2 regions of the Pigmentiphaga sp. H8 genome follow, and region 1 is predicted to be linked to the other one. Evidence: predicted binding sites of a transcription regulator. Region 1 holds the regulator's gene; the other holds the start of a gene.
What was found. Region 1 encodes LexA, which represses DNA repair genes until DNA is damaged. Its sites were predicted from a motif close to ACTGTATNNNNATACAGT; they were not measured.
Positions count from the first base shown of each region.

Region 1 (10,166 bases):
TTTTGCTTATCAGTGGTGCCCAGGAGAGGACTCGAACCTCCACGCCGTTAAGCGCTAGTACCTGAAACTAGTGCGTCTACCAATTCCGCCACCTGGGCACTGCTGCACAACTAAAATAACCCTTTGAGCGGGTATTCCAACTATCTGGAAGGCTTGCGCCTGCCAAAGAACTGGTGCCCAGAAGAGGACTCGAACCTCCACGCCGCTAAGCGCTAGTACCTGAAACTAGTGCGTCTACCAATTCCGCCATCTGGGCATTGTCGCAACTACCTAACATTTGCTGCGGTAAACTCAAGTTATTCCTTGCGTGTACCGTTGCATGCGGGGCAGTAGCAACAGAAGCTGCGCATTATAAAGAGAACCTGACACTTTGACAACTCGATCCCATAACAACCTTCCCTCCACGCCCGCGGACTTCGATCCCGACGTGCCCACTCGCGAGCAAATCCTGGGATTGCTGCGAGAGGCGAATGCCCCCATCGCTCCGGCGGAACTGGCACGTCGACTGGGTGTGGACCCGGGCAGCGTGGGGTTCGAGCGCCGGCTCGCGGCCATGGAGCGCGATGGCCAGTTGATGCAAAACCGCAAGGGCGCGCTGTTGTTGTCGACCAAGCTCGACTTCATCGCGGGCCGCGTGCAGGGGCATCGCGACGGCTTCGGCTTTCTGATCCGCGACGACGGCCAGAACGACCTGTTCCTGCCGCCCAAGGAAATGCTGAAAGTCCTCCACGGCGACCGCGTGCTGGTGCGGCCGGCCGGCAGCGACTACCGCGGCAAGCCCGAGGGCACCATCGTCGAGGTCCTGGAGCGGCGCACCAACAAACTGGTGGGGCGCTTCCTGAACGAACGCGGCCTGGCGCTGGTCGTGCCCGAGGACCAGCGGATCAAGCACGACATCCTCGTGCCGCCCGGCGAAACCGGCCAGGCGCAGCACGGCCAGGTCGTCACGGTCGAGATCATCGAGCAACCGACCCGGCATACGCAGCCGCTGGGCCGCGTGGTCGAGATCCTGGGCGAGATCGACGATCCCGGAATGGAAATCGAGATCGCCGTCCGCAAGTTCGACGTCCCGCACGAATTCTCGGCCAAGGCGCTGGCGCGCGCCGAGCGCCTGCCTTCCGAGGTGGTCAAGGGCGACCTGGCCGGCCGCTACGACCTGCGCGACGTGCCGCTGATCACCATCGACGGCGAGGACGCGCGCGATTTCGACGACGCGGTCTATTGCGAGCGGGTGGAGCTGGGCACGGGAACGCGCAAGCGGGCAGGGTGGCGGCTGATCGTCGCCATCGCCGACGTGGCGCACTACGTGACGCCTGGCGATGCGCTGGACGCCGACGCGCTGGAGCGCAGCACCAGCGTGTACTTCCCGCGCAAGGTCATCCCCATGCTGCCGGAGAAGCTCTCCAACGGCCTGTGCTCGCTGAATCCCAACGTCGATCGGCTGGTGCTGGTGTGCGACATGGTGATCCCCGCCACGGGCGCCAAGGGCGGCACGGTCCAGGCCTACCAGTTCTACAACGCCGTCATGCACTCGCACGCGCGCACCACCTATACCGAGGTGTGGGCAGCGCTGCAGCAGCCCGACGGCCCGGCCGCCCGCAAACATGCGAACGTGCTGCCGCAGATCCAGGACCTGTATGCGCTGTACCAGTTGCTGGCGCAGGCCCGCGAGAAGCGGGGCGCGATCGATTTCGACACGGTCGAGACCAAGATCGTCTGCAACGAACTGGGCCGCATCCAGAGCATCGTTCCCTACGTGCGTAACGACGCCCACAAGCTGATCGAAGAATGCATGCTGGCCGCCAATACCTGCGCCGCGGACTTCATGGAGCGCAGCAAGCATCCGGGCCTGTTCCGTATCCACGAAGGGCCCACCCCGGAAAAACTCCAGGCTCTGCGCGATTTCCTGAAAACGCTCGGCCTGTCGCTGGGCGGCGGCGACAAGCCGGCCGCGGCCGATTATTCGGCGCTGCTGGCCAGCGCCAAGAACCGGCCGGATGCGCCGCTGTTGCAGACCATGGCGCTGCGGTCCATGCAGCAGGCCATGTACAGCCCGGACAACGCCGGCCACTTCGGCCTGGCCTACCCGGCCTATGCCCACTTCACCTCGCCCATCCGGCGCTATCCCGACCTGCTTACCCACCGCGTGATCAAGGCGCTGCTGCATGGCAAGCGCTACGTGCCCAACGCGCTGGAAGACATGCCGGTCATGCCGGGCACGGCCAAGGAACAGGAGCACGCGCTGTGGGAAAAACTGGGCCTGTTCTGCTCGGCCAATGAACGCCGTGCCGACGATGCCTCGCGCGACGTCGAGGCCTGGCTCAAGTGCTGGTACATGCGCGAGCACGTGGGCGACGTCTTCAGCGGCACGGTCACCGGCGTCGCGCCTTTCGGCGTGTTCGTCACGCTGGACGAACTCCACGTGGAAGGGCTGGTGCACGTGTCCGAGCTGGGCGCGGAGTACTTCCAGTTCAACGACGGCCTGCACGAGCTGCGCGGCGAACGCACGGGCATGCGCTATCGCCTGACCGACAAGGTGCAGGTACAGGTGGCACGCGTCGACCTCGAGGCCCGCCGCATCGAATTCAAGCTGGTCAAGGGCGTGACCTACGAAGGGCTGCGCAAGGCCATCAAGCGTGACAGCGCCCCCGCGCCCGAACGCAAGCTGGCCAAGCCCAAGGCCGTGCTGCTGACCGACATGTCCAAGATGCCCAAGGGCAAGAAGGCCGCGCCCAAGAAGCATACGGCCCCGGAGAAGCCCACCAGCGCGCGCAGCGGCAAACGCGCGGCGGCCAAACACGGTCGCGGCAAGCGGCACTGAATCTCTGGTCTAATAACGGCATTGCGGCGCTGCCTGGGGCAGCGCCGCGTCGTTTTTGCCGCCGCGCAGCGGCAAGCATTCATGTTGGGGTGAAAGATGGCAGCTAGCCAGGTTTTGGTCGGATTCCACGCGGTGGCCGCACGGCTGCGCCATGCACCGGGGTCGATCAAGGATATCTACGTCGAAGAAGCGCGCCGCGACCGGCGCATGCTGACGCTGGTCGAACAGGCCCAGGCCGCCGGATGCAAGGTGCATCCCGTGGCGCAGACGCGCCTGGACGGGCTGGCCAAGGGACAGCGCCACCAGGGCGTGGTCGCGCTGGCGGAGTCGCTCGAATTGGCGATGGATGTCGACGAGGTCCTGGACGATGCCGAGGGCCCGGCCTTTCTGCTGGTGCTGGATGGCGTCACCGATCCGCACAACCTGGGGGCTTGCCTGAGAACCGCGGACGGGGCCGGCGTCCATGCCGTGGTCGCTCCCCGCGACCGGGCCGTGGGCCTGAACACGACGGTCCAGCGCGTGGCCTGCGGCGCCGCCGACAGCGTTCCCTACCTGACCGTGACCAATCTGGCACGGACGCTGCGCAGCCTGAAAGAGCGCGGCGTCTGGGTGGTCGGTACCGACGACGAAGCCACCGAGACCATGTACGACGTGGACGCTCGCCAGCCCATTGCCTGGGTCATGGGGGCCGAAGGCGAGGGCATGCGCCGCCTGACCCGCGAGACCTGCGATCAACTGGTCCGGATTCCCATGCAAGGGTCCGTGGAAAGCCTGAACGTCAGCGTGGCGTCGGCCGTCTGCATGTACGAGACGCTCAGGCAACGGGGAGCGAAGTAGGCTTCGGCTCTAGAACAATTTCTCGGATGCCTCGATCCTCCGGCACGGGCCGCTGGAATGGGGCCCGCTCAACTTGCCGCTGATCCTGTCCAGGCGGTAGCGCGTCGGTTCTGGTTTATATACTCCATTGATATAGAACCGGAATTCCCAGGCGATTCCGCTATCGGACCATTCGGTGATGCTGTATTCCCAGCGCAGGTTTTCTCCGTTCTTGACATCGGTTCGCTCGGTCTTCCTGCCTAGTTGCAGGACCTGGCCATCGTAGGTCAATTTCTTTTCCTGGACGTTGACTTCCAGGGATGACGTCCATTTCAACGCCGCATCGTTGGCCGCGGTTTGTTCGCATTTCAGCAGGATCATGCTTTGCGCCGCCAGCCCGGGAGAAAAAGCGGATGCGGTCAGGACCACGCTCAGGAGATGGTGTTTTTTCATTTTGTCAGGGCGGAGCTCAAAACTTGGTGTCCGGGACATAGCTTCCCACGCTGCATACGCCGCTGAAGTTGTTAGCCATCTCCGTGGTTTCAATGCTTATTCGGCCGGTTTTTCTATTGATTTCCCCTCCGGTGTACATTCTTTTGTTGCTGATCAGCCTGCTGTGGAAAACGATTCTTTCGGACAGGACTTCGTAGTCTTGAGAGTAGTCGCCGGGGGTTCCATAGCCATTGTCTTTCCGTATGTCATAAACCAATTCATTGGATCGGTTCCTGATCTCGAACCTTCCGCCGATGTTTATGAATATATGGGTCTTGAAGCCATCGCTTCTTTCCCCCACGCATTTCAGCTGAAGTGGATCTGAATCGCTAAAGGCATAAGCCGGCCAGCATGCCGCCCATGCGATCAGACCGGCCATTGCCGCCGTTGCTCGGCCCCTGATTTGCCCGCGTGTCTTCATGGCTGGCCTCTGGCGGCTATTTGAACGAAATGCGGGCGGTGACCGTGCATTCGTGGGTGTCGACAGGACCTGTGGGAGGGGGCATGCCTGTTTCCATCGCGTATTGAGCCTGCAATGCCGGCTGCCACGGCTTGGTCTTGGTGGAGGAGCAGTCGCAGGCGCCCAGGCTGATGTCCTTGAAGTTGCTCTTGCGCTGGGCGAACTCCGAGGCGCGGGACTTGGCCCGCGCACAGGCCGCCGCGCGAGAGCTGTAGCTGATCGCGGCGGACTGTTCCTCGACGGCGCGGGGGCCGTCCGAACCCGAGCCCGAACCCGAGCCTCCGATCGATCCGCTTTGCGCGATCGCGCTGGCGCACCAGACCGATGCGGCCGCAGCCGTGGCAAGTACCGCGAGGGCGTGAATGACGTGGGATTTCGCTTGCATGATGGCCTCTTCCGGGGTTGGCGCAGCGAGTGGAATGGAGCAACCAGCCTAGCAATGAGTACGAAAAAATACATACTCCAAACGGGGGGTTATGGCTGGGTTACAACACCTTCCGAACGGGTGCCGTCGTGCCTGCAAGACGTAAAAAAGCCCACGAGATTTTGAAATTCGTGGGCAATGGAGCATCGGGGCGAGGGCACCGCGGCAGTCGGTTCTGCCGCGAGTACCGTGGAGAGACTCAGGCGTTCCAGCCGCGAGAAAAAAGCAGTGCCAGCGCGGACGGATAGCCGCGGCTGCTGCCAGCGCCGCGACGCTGCTTGAAAGGCCATGGGCTGCGATTCGCCGGGGCCGGCTTGGCGTGCGGTCCATGTTGTCCGGTACGCGGGGTGGCGGGTCGTTGTGCCGGCAGCGTATCCGCGTCGGTGCCATGCGTGTCCGTTTCCTCGGCGGAGCGCGTGTGCGTTCCCGCCACGGCAAGTCCGGCCGCACGCTTGAACCCCGGTTTGAACCCCGCGCGCGCCGTTTGCTGGCCGATGTCCAGCGTGACCGCGCCTTCGCTGCCTTCGGCAATGGGGGCGATGCGCTGGAGCCGGATCTGGCCGGGCTGGCTCATGTCCGCCAGCAGCCGCAATTGGGATGCCGAGGTCGTGGCGGGCGTGCTGCAGGTATGAAACAGGAAGGCGGGGCACCCGGACAGCCGCGCGGCCATGTACAGCCGGCGGACGGTACTTTCGGATTGCGCAGCCGCATGATCAGGGGGCAGGATGGCGACCAGTGCGGCGAACTCGCCCGCCCGCACGCCGGACTCCAGTTGGTCCAGGCCATCCAGGGGATGGTCGGTGCGCACGAGCTTGACGCATTCCAGCGAGACGCCGTGCTGGATCAGTGCGGGCGCGTAGGACAAATAGGGCGGCACCAGCAGTGCCACGGTGCGGCCGGCCTTGGTGAGCCGGCTCAGCAGCGGGCCGAGCAGGTTCAATTCACCATGCCCGACGCGCGGGACCAGGATTTCGGTCAGTGCGCCGACGGGCCATCCGGCCTGGGGCAGGGTGGCGTCGAGCGCGGGAAATCCGCTGGAAAGACTGGAGCTGGGCGTGCTGTGTTTCATGATGGTCGTCCGTCTAGGTCTTCAATGCACCAGGCCGGCCCGGATCAGGCCGACCGCGATGCCCTCGAGCGCGAAATCGTCGCGCTCGCGATCGACTTCGATGGGTTGGAAGTCGGGATTGGCCGGCAGCAGGCTCAGGCCGGTTTCGGTGTAGCGCAGTTCCTTGACGGTGACGTCGTCGCCCAGGCGGGCCACGATGATCTGCCCGTCGCGGGCCTGGGCGGCTTTCTTGACCGCCAGCAGGTCGCCGTCGAGGATGCCGGCGTCGCGCATGCTGTTGCCGCGTACCTTGAGCAGGTAGTCGGGCCGTTGCGAGAACAGGGCCTCGTCGACGCCGATTTCCTTGTCGATATGCTCGGTGGCCAGGATGGGGCTGCCGGCCGCGACCCGGCCCACCAGCGGCAGGACGAGCTGCGCCAGCACGGGATGCGTGAGCTGGAGCGGCGGTTCGGCCACGACCGGATCTTTCAGCCGTATCCCGCGGGACGTGCCCGCGGACAATTCCAGCACGCCCTTGCGCGCCAGCGCCTTCAGGTGTTCCTCGGCCGCGTTGGGCGAGCGAAAGCCCAATGCCTGGGCGATTTCGGCCCGGGTGGGCGGAAAGCCGGTCTTGACGATGGCCTGGCGGATGAGATCCAGGATTTCTTGTTGGCGTGCGGTCAGCTTGGACATCTCGGGCTCCGTGGCGGGGCGCCCGCCACCGGGTGGCGACGGCGCGTATCGGGCTTCTGTGGTTTTATCCAGTAACTGTATTTTTATACAGTATCGATGCGCGGCGCAAGCGGAAAACGCAACTGTCGCGGGAACGCCAATCCGGCCGCGGGTATCATCGGACTCTCGTCCTCCTGTGCACGCCCGCCATGTCCCTGCCGCGCCTTTGCATCGTCGCCACCGGCGGCACCATCGCCGGGGCCGGCGCCCGTCCCCAGTCCACGATGGCCTATGCCGCCGGCGCGCTGGACGTGGCCGAGCTGTGCGCCCGCGTGCCGGGCCTGGACGAGGCGGCCGGCATCCGGACCGAGCAGTTCGCGGCCATCGACAGCAAGAACGCCACGCCCGCTTTCTGGCAGGCGCTGGCCGCGCGGGTGCAATCCCTGCTGGACGAGGGCCTGGACGGGGTGGTCGTCACCCATGGCACGGACACGCTCGAGGAAACCGCCTACTACCTGCACCTGGTGCTCAAGACCGACAGGCCGGTGGTGCTGGTGGGCGCGATGCGGCCTGCCACCGCGCTGTCTTCCGACGGTCCGCTGAACCTGCTGGACGCGGTCACGGTGGCGGCGCATCCGCAAGCCGCCGGACGCGGCGTGCTGGTGGTGCTGAATCACCAGGTCCTGGGCGCGCGCGACGCGGCCAAGACCAATGCCAACCGGCCCGATGCCTTCACGTCGCCCAACGCGGGCGCCCTGGGCTGGGTCCAGGACGGCCGGGTTGCGTGGATGGGGCGGCCCGAGCGTGCGCACACCCACGCCACGCCGTTCACGGCCGCCACGCCGCTGCCGCCGGTCGAAGTGCTGGCCGGCTATGCCGGCGGTTCGGCCGCGCTGATCCGGGCCGTGGCAGCCACCGGCGCGCGCGGCCTGGTCTGGGCCGGCACCGGCAACGGCTCGGCCAGCGCCGACGCCCAGGAGGCGCTGGACGACTTGGAGCGGGACGGCGTGGCCGTGGTTCGCGCGACCCGCACGGGCAGCGGCTGCGTCGCGGCCTCGGGCGGCCTGCCGGGCGCCGGTACGCTGTCGCCGTGGAAAGCGCGCGTGCTGCTGATGCTGGCGCTGGGCGCCGGCATGGACGACACCCAGGCCGCGTTCGATACCTACTGACGCGCCGGGCAGCGGATCAGATGTCCAGGACCAGCACGGGCGTGCGCGCGCGCGAGACGCATACGCACACCACATCGCCCGCGGCCCGTTCGCGCGCCGACAGATAGTGGTCGCGATGGTCGGGCTCGCCTTCGGCCACGCTCGTCACGCACATGCCGCATTCCCCGCGCCGGCAGTCGTACAGCGGCTCGATGCCCGCCGCCAGCAGCGCGTCCAGCATGGTCTGGCCGGCCTCGACCCGCACCGTGGTCCCGGAGGCGCGGGCCACGAGGTCGAAGGGCTGGTCGTCGCCCAGCGACAGGGCGCCGGCGAAGAGTTCGTAGTGCACATGCGAGGCCGGCCAGCCGGAGGCGGCCGCGCCCGAGACCACGCCGGCGATCAGCGCCCGGGGACCGCAGACATACAGGTGCCGCCCGGGCCGGTGCTGCGCCAGCAGCCCCGGCAGCGCGTCGCGCAGCGGTTCGGCGTCGTCGTAGTACAGATGGACGGATGCGCCCGTCGCCCGCGCTTCCTCGCGCAAGGCCATGTGGCCCGCGGTGCGGGCCGCGTAGTGCAGCTCGAAGGCTGCCCCCGACCGCCGCAGGCCGCGTGCCATGGAAAGAATGGGCGTGATGCCTATGCCGCCCGCGATGAGCAGGTGTTCCCGCGCCTCGCCGGCCAGCGCGAAGTGATTCGCGGGCGGCAGCACGTCCAGAATGTCGCCGGCCTGGCGCGCATGCATCCAGGCCGAGCCGCCGCGGCCGTCGGCGCATCGCAGCACGGCGATCTCGTAGCGGCGCTCGTCGCTGCCGTCACCCAGCAGGGAGTATTCCCGCAGGTCGATGCGGCCGTCGGGCAGCGCGACCTGCACCCGGATGTGCGCGCCCGGCGCGTACCGGGGCAGCGGCCCCGCATCGGGCAGGGCCAGGACGAACCGCCGGATCTCGGACGTAAGCGTCCGCACCTCTTGTATCAAGAGCTTCATGACTGCAATCCTTCCCGTGACAGGATCGAATGGAGGGACGCGGCGAGCGCGAGCAGGTCGCGGTCCCGCCCGCCGTGGCCGACGAGCTGCATGCCGATGGGCAGGCCGTCCGGGGCGCGCAGGCCCGGTACGTTCACGCAGGGCGGGCCGAGCAGCGTCCAGACCCGGCAGAAGACCGGATCGCCGGTCGCGTGCAGGCCCAGCGGGGCGGCGCCGGGGGCGCTGGGGACCAGCAGGGCGTCGATGCCGTCCATCAGGCTGGCCAGCTCCTGCCGGGCCGCCTGCGCCAGTCCCTGGGCGGCGGCATAGTCGGCCCGGGAACAGGCCAGGCCTTCTTCGATCAAGCCGCGCAGGGCCGCGCTCAGTTGGTGCCGGTGGTCTTGCCACTCCATGGACAGGCTGCGCGCGGTCTCGAAGGCCATGACGGTCTTCTGGGCCTGCGCGAGCGGCCGCCATGCCTGCGGCAGTTCCAGGCGACGCACCTGGACGCCGGCTTCCCGGCAGCGCCGCTCCGCGTCTTCAAAGGCCCGGGCGCCCGCCGGATCGATGGCCGGCCATTCCCAGGTGCGGCACACGCCCAGGCGAAGCTGTCCCGGCTGGCGGTGCGGGGGCAGCGCGCGATAGGCCTCGCCCGACAGGGCGCTGCGCATCAGCTCCAGGTCGTCGGCGCCGCGCGCCAGCCACCCCAAGGTGTCGAGCGACGGCGAAAGTCCCTTCGCGCCGGCCAGGTCATGGCATCCATGCGTGGCTTTCAGTCCGAACACGCCGCAGTAGGAGGCAGGCCGGATCAGCGAGCCGGCGGTCTGCGAACCGAACGCCAGCGGCACCATGCCGCTGGCCACCGCGGCCGCGGAGCCGCTGGAGGAGCCGCCCGGCGTATGCAGCGGGTTGCACGGATTGGCGGTCGGACCGGGGTTGAAATAGGCGAACTCGGTGGTGACGGTCTTGCCCATCACCACCGCGCCAGCGGCACGCGCGGCCGCCACGCAGGCGGCGTCGGCGCCGGCCAGTCCATCCTCGTAGATGGGAGAGCCGCAGCGGGTGGGGAAATCCTGCGTCAGGAAAATGTCCTTCACCGCCAGCGGGATGCCCGCCAGCGGACCGGCCGCGCCCCGGCCGTCGATGCGGCGCGCCTGCGTGCGCGCATGGCCGGGGTCGATCGCGCGCCAGGCCCGTATCGCGGGTTCGTCGGCCTCGATGCGCGCCAGGCATTGCTCGACGGCGTCCAGGGCGGCGTGCCGGTGTCCGTCGAGGGCGGCGCGCAGTTCGACGGCGAGCGGTGGGAGGGAATGAGTGTCGT
Region 1 covers NZ_CP033966.1:2,841,158-2,851,323, forward strand. The annotation lists tRNA gene EGT29_RS13495 (tRNA-Leu) at 14-98, opposite strand; tRNA gene EGT29_RS13500 (tRNA-Leu) at 172-256, opposite strand; gene rnr (ribonuclease R) at 371-2,821, shown strand; gene rlmB (23S rRNA (guanosine(2251)-2'-O)-methyltransferase RlmB) at 2,918-3,658, shown strand; gene EGT29_RS13515 (hypothetical protein) at 3,668-4,090, opposite strand; gene EGT29_RS13520 (hypothetical protein) at 4,107-4,550, opposite strand; gene EGT29_RS13525 (hypothetical protein) at 4,567-4,974, opposite strand; gene EGT29_RS13530 (hypothetical protein) at 5,213-6,082, opposite strand; gene lexA (transcriptional repressor LexA) at 6,104-6,754, opposite strand; gene EGT29_RS13540 (asparaginase) at 6,943-7,902, shown strand; gene EGT29_RS13545 (PDR/VanB family oxidoreductase) at 7,919-8,866, opposite strand; gene EGT29_RS13550 (amidase) at 8,863-10,166, opposite strand, start outside.

Region 2 (10,166 bases), 1.4 Mb from region 1:
CGCAGCAGGCTGCGGTAGAAATCCGTGCCATATTGCCGCAGCAGGTAGCCGCCGTAGTTGGCGGCGATGGGATACGAGAAACAACTGGAGGACACGCTGGCGTCCCAGCCCCGGATGTAGTCGCAGTTCTGGCTCTGGTGGAGCCAGTTGCCGTAGTCCCCGTCCCGCAACGGGTTGAAGCCCGGCACCACCCGGCCCGAAGCCAGGTCTTCCATCATCAATGCCGTGGTCTCTTCCAGCCAGACCGCGAAGCGGTTGTCCGGACTCACGCCCGTGCGCGCGGCGCGCTGGTAGAAATTGACCATGTGGGTCATCTCGTGCGCCAGCGTCGTATAGCCAGTGTTCCGGCCCGCCTGGCCGCCCAGGTACATGGTCTCGGTGTCCAGGAACAGCACCACCGCCTCGTTGCTGAGCCCCTCGTAGCTCTTCAGGAAGGCATTGGCGCTGAAGAAATAGCCGATCACGCCCCAGGCCTTGCCGTCGGGCGTGATGTTGGACAGCACGATGTGCAGGTCCTGGTCAGCGCCGATATAGCCGCTGCCGACGGTATCGCCCCAGGGCTCGCCCGCGAGGTCGGTCACGATGGGATAGACGGAATCCTGGTTCGACGAGAACCGGCTCTTCAGGCTGTCCAGCAGGGCCTCGCTTACCTTCGCGGCGGACCGCTCGCCGTCCTGTACCCAGATGTTCAGCCAGCGCCCGTCGGAGGCCGCCCAGCGGCGGGCCAGCGTGGCCTGGAACCGCGTACCGCCGCTGTCCTGCCATTCCCGTGTATCGCCTTCGACGGCGGCGCGCACCGCGGCGGCGGGCCCTTGCCGCGCCGAGGCTTGCGGCTGGGACGCGCGATCGACCGGCGGCTGGTAGTCGCGGATATGCGCGGGGATCTGGTTGACGCCCGGCAGGTGATCCGGATCGGACGGGGCGTCTATTTTCGACGCCGTGGCGGGCCGGTCCGCCACGGATGTGCTGACCGAGGCCATGCCGGCATCGCGGTCGGACACATTGGTGAAGACCAGGGTGACGGTGCGGCCGCTGACGCCATTGAGGGTGATCGGCACGGACGTGCCCGAACTCGAGCCGCTATTGTCGTAGCGCCAGATGCCGACGCCGCTGCCGCGATAAGTCTGGGCGTCTGACGCGCCGCACTGCGCGCCGCTGCACGCCACCGACAACACGCCCGATCCGGACACCTCGCTGCCCCCGCCGCCACAGGAGGCCAGCAGCGCCGCCAACGAGATTCCGGCCAATGTCCGGATGGTACCCACGGTCTCGCGATTCATCTTGCCCCCGCCGAAGAAGCCTTGGCGCAACATACCATGGCACGCGGACTAGCGGATGGACTGCACCTGCAACTGGGCGGGCATCCCGCCACCAGCCTCGCTGGCGGAACGGGCCACCGTGCCGGTGACCGTGACGGTGCGGGATTGCAGGTCCTGCATCTGCTGCCAGGTCAGGCCGCGCAGGTCCCATTGCCGCTCGCCCGATTCGAGCACGGCGACGACGAAAGGCTCGTTGCCCTTGAGCACGAGACGCCCTTCCAGCGTGATCACGTCGCCCGCCTGGGGAGCGGACTGGGCGCAGGCCCACAGGCTGGACACGCTCAGGCACAGGGCCAGGAACAATGCACGCATAGCGGCCTCGCGGCGAAAACGGATGCGGAAAGTGTACGGGGGTTCGGGAAAGCGGCCTAGGTCCTAATCTTGATCCAGGTCGTCGAGATCGACGCCTCGCAACACCTGCCTGATGGTGGACTGGCCGAAGCCCCGTGACATCAGGAAACGCACCTGCTTGGCGCGCTGGCTGGCATCGGCGGGCAGCGTGCCGAAGCGCTTGCGCCACACCTCGCGCGCCCGGGCCAGTTCGGTGGTTTCGAGCGTGTCCCGCAGTTCGGCGATCTGCGCATCCGCCACGCCATGCTGGCGCAGCTCATGCATGATGCGCAGGGTGCCCTGCTTGGCCGCCAGCCGATGCACCACGCTCTGCGCGTAGCGCTGGGTGGACAGCCAGCCTTCCTTCTCCAGGCTGTCGAGCACGGCGCGAACCTCGTCCTCTTCCCCGAAACGGGCAAGCTTGCGGCCCAGTTCCAGGCGGCTGTGTTCGCGCCGGGACAGATAGCCCACCGCCCGGGCCTTCAACGAAGGGCCGGAGGCGGGCTTGCCGTCGTCACTCGTCCTCAAGCTCGGCTTCGGTCACTTTGCCGGCGCCGGCGACCCTGGCGGCCACGCCCAGGCTGTCGCGCACGCGGTTCTCGATCTCGATGGCCATTTCCACGCGCTCCTTCAGGAACTCGCGGGCATTGTCCTTGCCCTGGCCGATGCGCTCGCCGTTATAGCTGAACCACGAACCGGACTTCTCGACGATGCCTGCCTGCACGCCCAGGTCCAGGATCTCGCCTTCGCGCGAGATGCCGGCGCCGTACATGATGTCGAACTCCGCGCTCTTGAACGGCGGCGACACCTTGTTCTTGACGACCTTGACCCGGGTCTCGTTGCCGATGACCTCGTCGCCCTTCTTGATGGAGCCGGTGCGGCGGATGTCGAGGCGGACCGAGGCGTAGAACTTCAGCGCGTTGCCGCCGGTGGTGGTTTCGGGGTTGCCGAACATGACGCCGATCTTCATCCGGATCTGGTTGATGAAGATGACCATGCAATTGGTGCGCTTGATCGAGGCGGTCAGCTTGCGCAGCGCCTGGCTCATCAGGCGGGCCTGCAGGCCGGGCAGCGAATCGCCCATCTCGCCTTCGATTTCGGCCTTGGGCACCAGCGCCGCGACCGAGTCGATGACGATCAGGTCGACCGCGCCCGAGCGCACCAGCGCGTCGGTGATTTCCAGGGCCTGTTCGCCGGTGTCGGGCTGCGAGATCAGCAGGTCGGTCAGGTTCACGCCCAGCTTGGAGGCGTACTGGACGTCGAGCGCGTGCTCGGCGTCGATGAAGGCGCAGGCGCCCCCCAGTTTCTGCATTTCGGCGACGACCTGCAGCGTGAGCGTGGTCTTGCCGGACGATTCCGGGCCGTAGATCTCGATGACCCGGCCGCGCGGCAGGCCGCCGACGCCCAGGGCGATGTCCAGGCCGAGCGAACCGGTGGAGACGACCTGGATGTCGTGCTCGACCTCGTTGTCGCCATAGCGCATGACCGAGCCCTTGCCGAACTGCTTTTCGATCTGGGACAGCGCGGCGGCCAGGGCCTTGGTCTTTTCGTTCTGGGCAGCGGCTGCGGCCTTGGAAGCTTTGGTGTCGTCCATTCTGGGATCCTTGGGTTGATGGGCGAATTATGGCACTGCCCGATACTGTATAAAAAAACAGTATGGGACTGCAAGCTCCCAGGCCAAATTAACAACGGAAATTTCGAAACAGGAGCGCCTGCCCCCGTTCAGTACCCCGCCCTGGCATAAGGATTGGCCCCCCGCCTGTACACCATCAGCGCGCGGCGGTAGCGGTTGATCATCTCCCCCCGCTGGTTGCGCGCCTCGGTCAGCACCGTCACCACGCCCTGGTCGGGCCGCGAACCGGACAGGCGCGTGCCCTCGACCGTGGAACGCGCCTCGAGCGTGTCCCCCGGCATCAGGTCGGCGCCGAACTCCACGTCGGTCCATCCCAGGTTGACGGTGACCCGGCCGAAGGTGCGCGTGGACAGCGCCACGGCCACGCCTATCCCCCAGGTCTGCGGCACGACCGGCGCGGGCAGCCCCAGCGCCTGCGCAAAGGCATGGTCGTGGCTTTGCGGCTGCCACTCCATGGCGCGCAGCGCGTGCAGCGTGGCTTCCTCGGCCAGCAGGGTCTTGCGCGGGCTGTGGACGAAGGTTTCCCCCTGCCGCAGGTCCTCGAAGAAAAGGCCTGTCTGCTCGACCCAGGCGCCGTCCTCGCGCGCGGCATGCGACAGGAAGCGCGCCTCGTCCGCCGCCGAGGCGCCCGCGACCACATCGGGCCCCGCCGCGCCGTGCCATAGCTCGGCCACGTAGCGCAGTTCGGCCACCTGCTCGCCGCGCTGGTTGTAGCCGCGCGTGAGCAGGCTGGCGCGGCCCAGGTGCGCGTCCACCGGCTCGGTGGCCAGCACTTCGGTTTCGACATACAGGGTATCGCCGCCGAACATGGGCCGGGTCAGCGCGATGCTGGACATGGACACGATGCGGCGGCGACGGCCGAAGGTCTTGGACGTCATGCCGATCAGCCGCTGCAGGGTCAGCGTGCTGACCATCAGGGGCCGCTTCCAGTCCGTCAGCCCGGCGTAGCAGTCGTCGTAGTGGACCATGGCGGCATTGATGGAATCCAGGGCCTCGGCCACGTTGTCCTGCTGCGAGAACGTGATGCCCGGCCGATGGACGAAACGCTGTCCGGCCGACAGGTGCTCGAAGCCCAGGCCGAAGCGTTCGGCATACAGGCCGTCGCCCAGGTGGTAGTAGGAACTATGCATGATGGTCTCCAACGGCGGAGGGGTTCGGGGCGGCGGCACGCCGCAGGATGCGCAGGGCGCTCTGATAGACGGGCTCGTCCACCATGGTGGCCCCCACGGCGCAGGCGCGGCGGCCGGCGCGTTCGTAGGCGGCGGCCACCTCGCCGGCCCACGCCAGCCGGCGTGGATCGGGCGCGAAGGCCTGCACGATGATGGGCCACTGGCGCGGATGGATGGCGAGCTTGCCGGAGAAGCCCATGGCGCGCGCCCGTTCGCAATCGACGCGCAGGCCGGCGTCGTCGTCGATGGCGATATGCGGCACGTCCAGCATGGGCACGCCGCTGCCGGCGGTCTCGAACAGCAGGCGCCCGCGCACGTAGGCCAGCGCGTCCCAGGCGTTGTCCGCGCCGGTCTCGACACTGAAGTCCGCGGCGCCGAAGGCCATCGCCGCCAGCCACGGCCCGGCATGCGCGATGTCGGCCGCGCGGCGCACGCCCCGCGCCGACTCCACCAGCGCCATCAGCCGCAGCGCAGGGTTGGCCGCGGCCGCGTGCGTGTGGACCATGCGCAGTTCGGAGGCATCTTCGGCCTTGGGAACGGCCACGAGATCCAGGGCGGGCAAGGCGCCCGCGTGGGCCAGCGCGTAAAGGTCCTCCAGACCCGCGGGGGTCTGCGGGGAAGACACCCGCAGCGCCACCGCGGGCGCCCCCGGGCCGGCCACGGGCAGCGCCGCCAGCCAGGCCAGCGCGTCGCGCCGGGCGGCGGCCTTGTCGGCCGCCGGCACGGCGTCCTCGAGGTCGATGATGACGCCCGGCGCGCCGCCGCGCAGCGCCTTGTCGTAGCGGTCGGGCCGGTTGCCGGGACAGAACAGGAAGGTGGAAGGAACGACGGGGTGGGTCACACGGGCTCTCCGGGACAAGGTCGCGGCCCGCGCGATCGGATCAGCCGATCGGCTCTCGCCGCATCACGGTGCTGAACAGGTGCCGCCCTTCGGGGAAGAGTCCCACCGAGGCGACGATCAGGTCTTTCTTGGTGCCGTAGTACCAGGTGCGCGTGCGCAAGGTCGGCGTGCTGAAGCGGGTCTGCAGCAACTCGGCCTGCGCCCGGGTCAGCCGGACGGCATCGATTTCCTGGCGGATTTCGCACACCCGGTCGCCACGCCGTTCGGCCAGCCATTCGGCCACGGAGGCCCGATAGCCATCCAGTTGCTCGAGCGCGTCGGCGTACAGCGGCGGGATGTGGTGTTCGCTGTAGACGACCGGCGGCGCGCCCTCGGCCTGGCGCAGGCCGGTCACCCGGATGAAGCGCTGGCCGGCGGGCAGCCGCAGCGCGCGGGCCGAGCCCTCGTCGCCGTCGACCTCGCGGATGTTCAGGGTATGGAAGCGAAAACCGCGGGTGAAGCGCAGGATGTCGTCCACCGTGTTGCCCACGTGCACGAAATTGCCCGAGGGCTGCGCCGATTCCACGCGGGTCCCGATGCCGGGCCGGCGGCTGACCAGTCCCTGCACTTCCAGTTCGCGCAAGGCTCCGCGCACGGTGATGCGGCTGACGTTGAACTGCTGCCCCAGTTCGTTCTCGGTGGGCAGCAGGCTGCCGGGTGGATATTCGCCGTCGCGGATCCGCCGGATCAAGGTCTGGGCCAACAGCTTGTACTGCGAACCGGCACTGCGCTGGAACATGAGGCGACACGTCAGAGAACACCAAGGGTCCTTAGTCTACCTTGCTCCTCTTCGTCGATCCCGATGCCGGCCAGCAGCTCGCGGGTATCGGCGCCCATGGCCGGCGCGGGTCCGACAGCCGCCGCCGGCCGCGACGTGCGCAGCGGACTGTCCAGCACCCGCAGCGCGCCGCCGCCGGCCAGGTCGACGCGGCGGACCCTGCCGTCGGCCTGGGCCAGGGGCGCATCCAGCGCCTGCCCCACGGACCATACGGGCGCGGCCGGCACCGTGCCGGCGAAGTGCTGCATCCACTCGGCCGTGGTGCGGGCGGACAGCGCCTCGTCCAGCAGGCGGGTCAGTTCCTCGCGATGCCGACCCCGGGCGCCGAAGTCGACGAAGCGCGCATCCGCGATCCATTCCGGCCGCCCGATCCGCTCGCACAGGTTGCGCCAGAATTTTTCCTTGTTGCACATCAGGTAGATCCAGCCGTCGCCGGTGCGGTAGAGCTGGCACGGCGTGAGCGAGGGGTGGCCGGACCGGGGCTGGCGGTCGGTCTCGGCGGCGCCGTTCAGGTACCACGCCGCCACGTAATTGAGGTTGAACAGCGCGACGTCGTACAGGCTGGTGTCGACGTCGCATCCCTTGCCGCTGCGCGCGGCCTCCAGCATGCCGCTGAGCAGCCCCACCGACATCATCACGCCGGTCATGTAGTCGACCAGCGACAGCCCCATGCGCGACGGCGCGGTGTCCGGTTCGCCGGTCAGCGAAAAATAGCCCGCCTCGGCCTGCATCAGGTAGTCGTAGCCCGGCCAGGCCGCGCGTTCGCCGGTGCGGCCATAGGCCGATATGTGGGCGCAGACCACGGCCGGATTGACGTCCTTCAAGTCTTCGTAGGTCAGGCCCAGCTTGCCCGCGACGTCGCCGCGCAGGTTGTCGACCACGCCGTGCGCCGTGGCCGCCAGCTTGCGGAACACCGCCCGGCCCTCGGGATGGGCGAGGTTCAGCGTGATGCTTTTCTTGCCCTGGTTCAGGCTCTGGAAGAACAGGCTTTGCGCGCTGTCGGGCAGGTTCGCGAGGAAATGCGGCCCGACCAGCCGCGATACGTCGCCCCCTTGCGCGGCCTGCTCGACCTTGATGATCTCGGCCCCCAGCGCGGCCAGCAACTGGGTGCCGAAAGGCGCCGCGCCGTACTGCTCGACGGCAAGAATGCGGAACCCGTGAAGTAGCGACATGAAGCTCCCCGGACGATGTTGGAAAAGGACATCTTGAGTTTGTTATAACAATATATCAAAATCCGGAAACAGAAAAGCCACACCAATGGCACCATTCGCGAGGAGACCCTTCCCATGAACAAACTGCTTTCGCTGCTCTGCCTGGCCGTGGGCCTGGCCAGCCAACCCGCCCTTGCCGACCAGGCGTTCCCCAGCAAGCGGGTGCGCGTGATCATCCCCTTCCCGCCCGGACAGGGCTCGGACATCCTCGCCCGCGCCATCGGCGACAAGCTGGCGCAGAAGTGGGGGCAGCCGGTGGTGGTGGAGAACCGCGCCGGCGCCAACGGCTCCATCGCGCTGCAGGAAGTGGCGCGGGCCGAGGGCGACGGGTACACGCTGCTGGTCACCTCCAACTCCCCGGTCGTGATCAATCCCAATCTGTACAAGCACCTGCCCTACGACGTAGGGCGCGACTTCCAGCCCGTCGCGCTGCTTGCCGCCACCGACATGCTCATGGTGGTGAACGCGCAGTTCCCCGCCACCACGCTGCGCGAGGTCATCGCCCAGTTGAAGGCCAATCCCGGCAAGTTCAGTTACGGATCGCCCGGCACGGGATCCACCAGCCACCTCAGCATGGAAGTCTTCAAGCAACTGGCGGGCGTGGATCTCGTGCACGTGCCCTACAAGGGCAGTCCGCCGGCGTTCACGGACCTGATCGGCGGTTCGATCAAGCTGATGATCGACGCCCTGCCCAGCGCCATGCCCCAGGTGAAATCGGGCCGGGTCCGGGCCATCGCCATCACCAGCAGCGACACGCCCTCCACCCTCATGCCGGACGTGCCGCTGGCCAGCAGCGCCGGCCTGACCGGCCTGCCGGGACGCGCCTGGTACGGCATGTTCGCGCCCAAGGCCACGCCCCCCGCCACCATGACCCGCATCGTCGCCGACGTACGGGCGGTGCTGCAGACCCCCGAGATCGTGGCCAAGCTGCCCCAGCTCGGCCTGGAGGCCGTCGCGCCCATGACGCCCCAGGAATTCGGCAGCTTCGTGGACAAGGAAACCGCCTACTGGGCCGACGCGACGCGCCGCACGGGGATGTATCAGATCGAATAGCGCTAGTGACGGGGACGCGCGCCTGGGGGACAATGCGTCGGGGCACCTCGATGCATTACCCCGAAGCTACAATTCCCCCATGCGCATCCTCATCGCCGAAGACGACAACATCCTTGCCGACGGCCTGTCCCGCTCCCTGCGCCAGAACGGCTACGCCGTCGATGCCGTCCACGACGGACTCGAGGCGGACTCCGCGCTGGCGGCGCAACCCTTCGACCTGCTGATCCTGGACATCGGCCTGCCCCGGCTGTCGGGCACCGAGGTCCTGCGCCGGCTGCGGTCGCGCAACTCGCACATGCCGGTCCTGATCCTGACCGCCGCCGACAGCGTGGAGCAGCGCGTCAAGGGACTGGACCTGGGCGCCGACGACTACATGGCCAAGCCCTTCGCGCTGTCCGAGCTCGAGGCCCGCGTCCGCGCGCTGACGCGGCGCGGCGCGGGCGGCGGCCCGGCGGTGCTGCGTCACGGCCGCCTGGCCTTCGACCAGGTCGGCCGGGTGGTGACCATCGACGAGCAGATCGTCGAGCTGTCCGCGCGCGAAGTCAGCCTGCTGGAAGTCCTGCTGTCGCGCAGCGGCCGCATGGTCAGCAAGAAGCAGTTGGTGGACCATCTGTGCGAATGGGGCGAGGAAGTCAGCACCAACGCCATCGAGGTCTACGTGCACCGGCTGCGCAAGAAGCTGGAATCGGGCGGCGTCAAGATCGCCACCGTGCGCGGGCTGGGATACTGCCTGGAACGCGAGCCCGGCGCCCAGCACGGCGCGGCCTGACCCGGCTTGGGGAGCATGGACGACGACCGCCAGGGGCCGCAGCCCATCCCCGCCGTCGAACGGCCGGCGCGCTCGCTGTTCGGCGAGATCCTGGACTGGATGCTGGTCCCGCTGTTCCTGCTGTGGCCCGTCAGCGTCGCCATCACCTACGTGGTCGCGCAGTCCATCTCGGTCGCGCCCTACGACCGCAGCCTGGCCAACAACGTGCTGGCCCTGGCCCAGCAGATCAAGGACGTCAACGGCCGGGCCCGGCTGCAACTGCCGGTCTCGGCGCGCGAGATGCTGCGCGCCGACGAGACCGACAGCGTGTTCTACCTCGTCCTGGGCAGCCGCGGCGAATACCTGGGCGGCGACCGGGAACTGCCGCTGCCGTCGCTCGAGCGCCCCCTGCCCAGCATTGTCCAGTATCGCGACGACGTGATGCGCGGCTTCGCGGTGCGCGTGGCCTACACCTGGGTATCGCTGCCCACGATCCCGGGCGCGCAACCGGCACTGGTGCAGGTGGCCGAGACGCTGGAGAAGCGCTCGCAGCTGGCCAACGAAATCATCAAGGGCGTGGTGCTGCCGCAATTCGTCGTGCTGCCGCTGGCCGTGGTGCTGGTGTGGTTCGGCCTGTCGCGCGGCATCGCCCCGCTGGGCCGGCTGCAGGCGCGGCTGCGCGCGCGGCGGCCGGACGACCTGTCGCCCATCGATGATCGCGAGGTGCCGCAGGAGATCGCGCCGCTGGTCGGCGCGATGAACGAGCTGCTGCAGCGCCTGTCGGACAATGTCGACGCGCAGAAGCGCTTCGTCGCCGACGCGGCGCACCAGTTGAAGACGCCGCTTGCCGGCATACGCACGCAGGCCGAGCTGGCGCTGCGCAACGCCAGCCCGGAAGACATGGAGGCCAGCCTGCGGCATCTGATCTCGGGCGCCGAACGGGCCACGCGCCTGGTGAACCAGTTGCTGGCGCTGGCACGCGCCGAGGACAAGGGCAGCCCCGTGGACGTCTCCGCCCGCGTCGACCTGCTGGCCATCGCCAGCG
Region 2 covers NZ_CP033966.1:4,283,358-4,293,523, forward strand. The annotation lists gene EGT29_RS20225 (hemagglutinin) at 1-1,280, opposite strand, end outside; gene EGT29_RS20230 (hypothetical protein) at 1,329-1,631, opposite strand; gene recX (recombination regulator RecX) at 1,695-2,177, opposite strand; gene recA (recombinase RecA) at 2,164-3,243, opposite strand; gene EGT29_RS20245 (MaoC/PaaZ C-terminal domain-containing protein) at 3,372-4,412, opposite strand; gene EGT29_RS20250 (CoA ester lyase) at 4,405-5,292, opposite strand; gene EGT29_RS20255 (GntR family transcriptional regulator) at 5,333-6,070, opposite strand; gene EGT29_RS20260 (CaiB/BaiF CoA-transferase family protein) at 6,082-7,281, opposite strand; gene EGT29_RS20265 (tripartite tricarboxylate transporter substrate binding protein) at 7,396-8,373, shown strand; gene EGT29_RS20270 (response regulator transcription factor) at 8,453-9,142, shown strand; gene EGT29_RS20275 (sensor histidine kinase) at 9,158-10,166, shown strand, end outside.
Region 2: the regulator LexA is predicted to act here: its motif matches at 3,288-3,305, upstream of recA (recombinase RecA).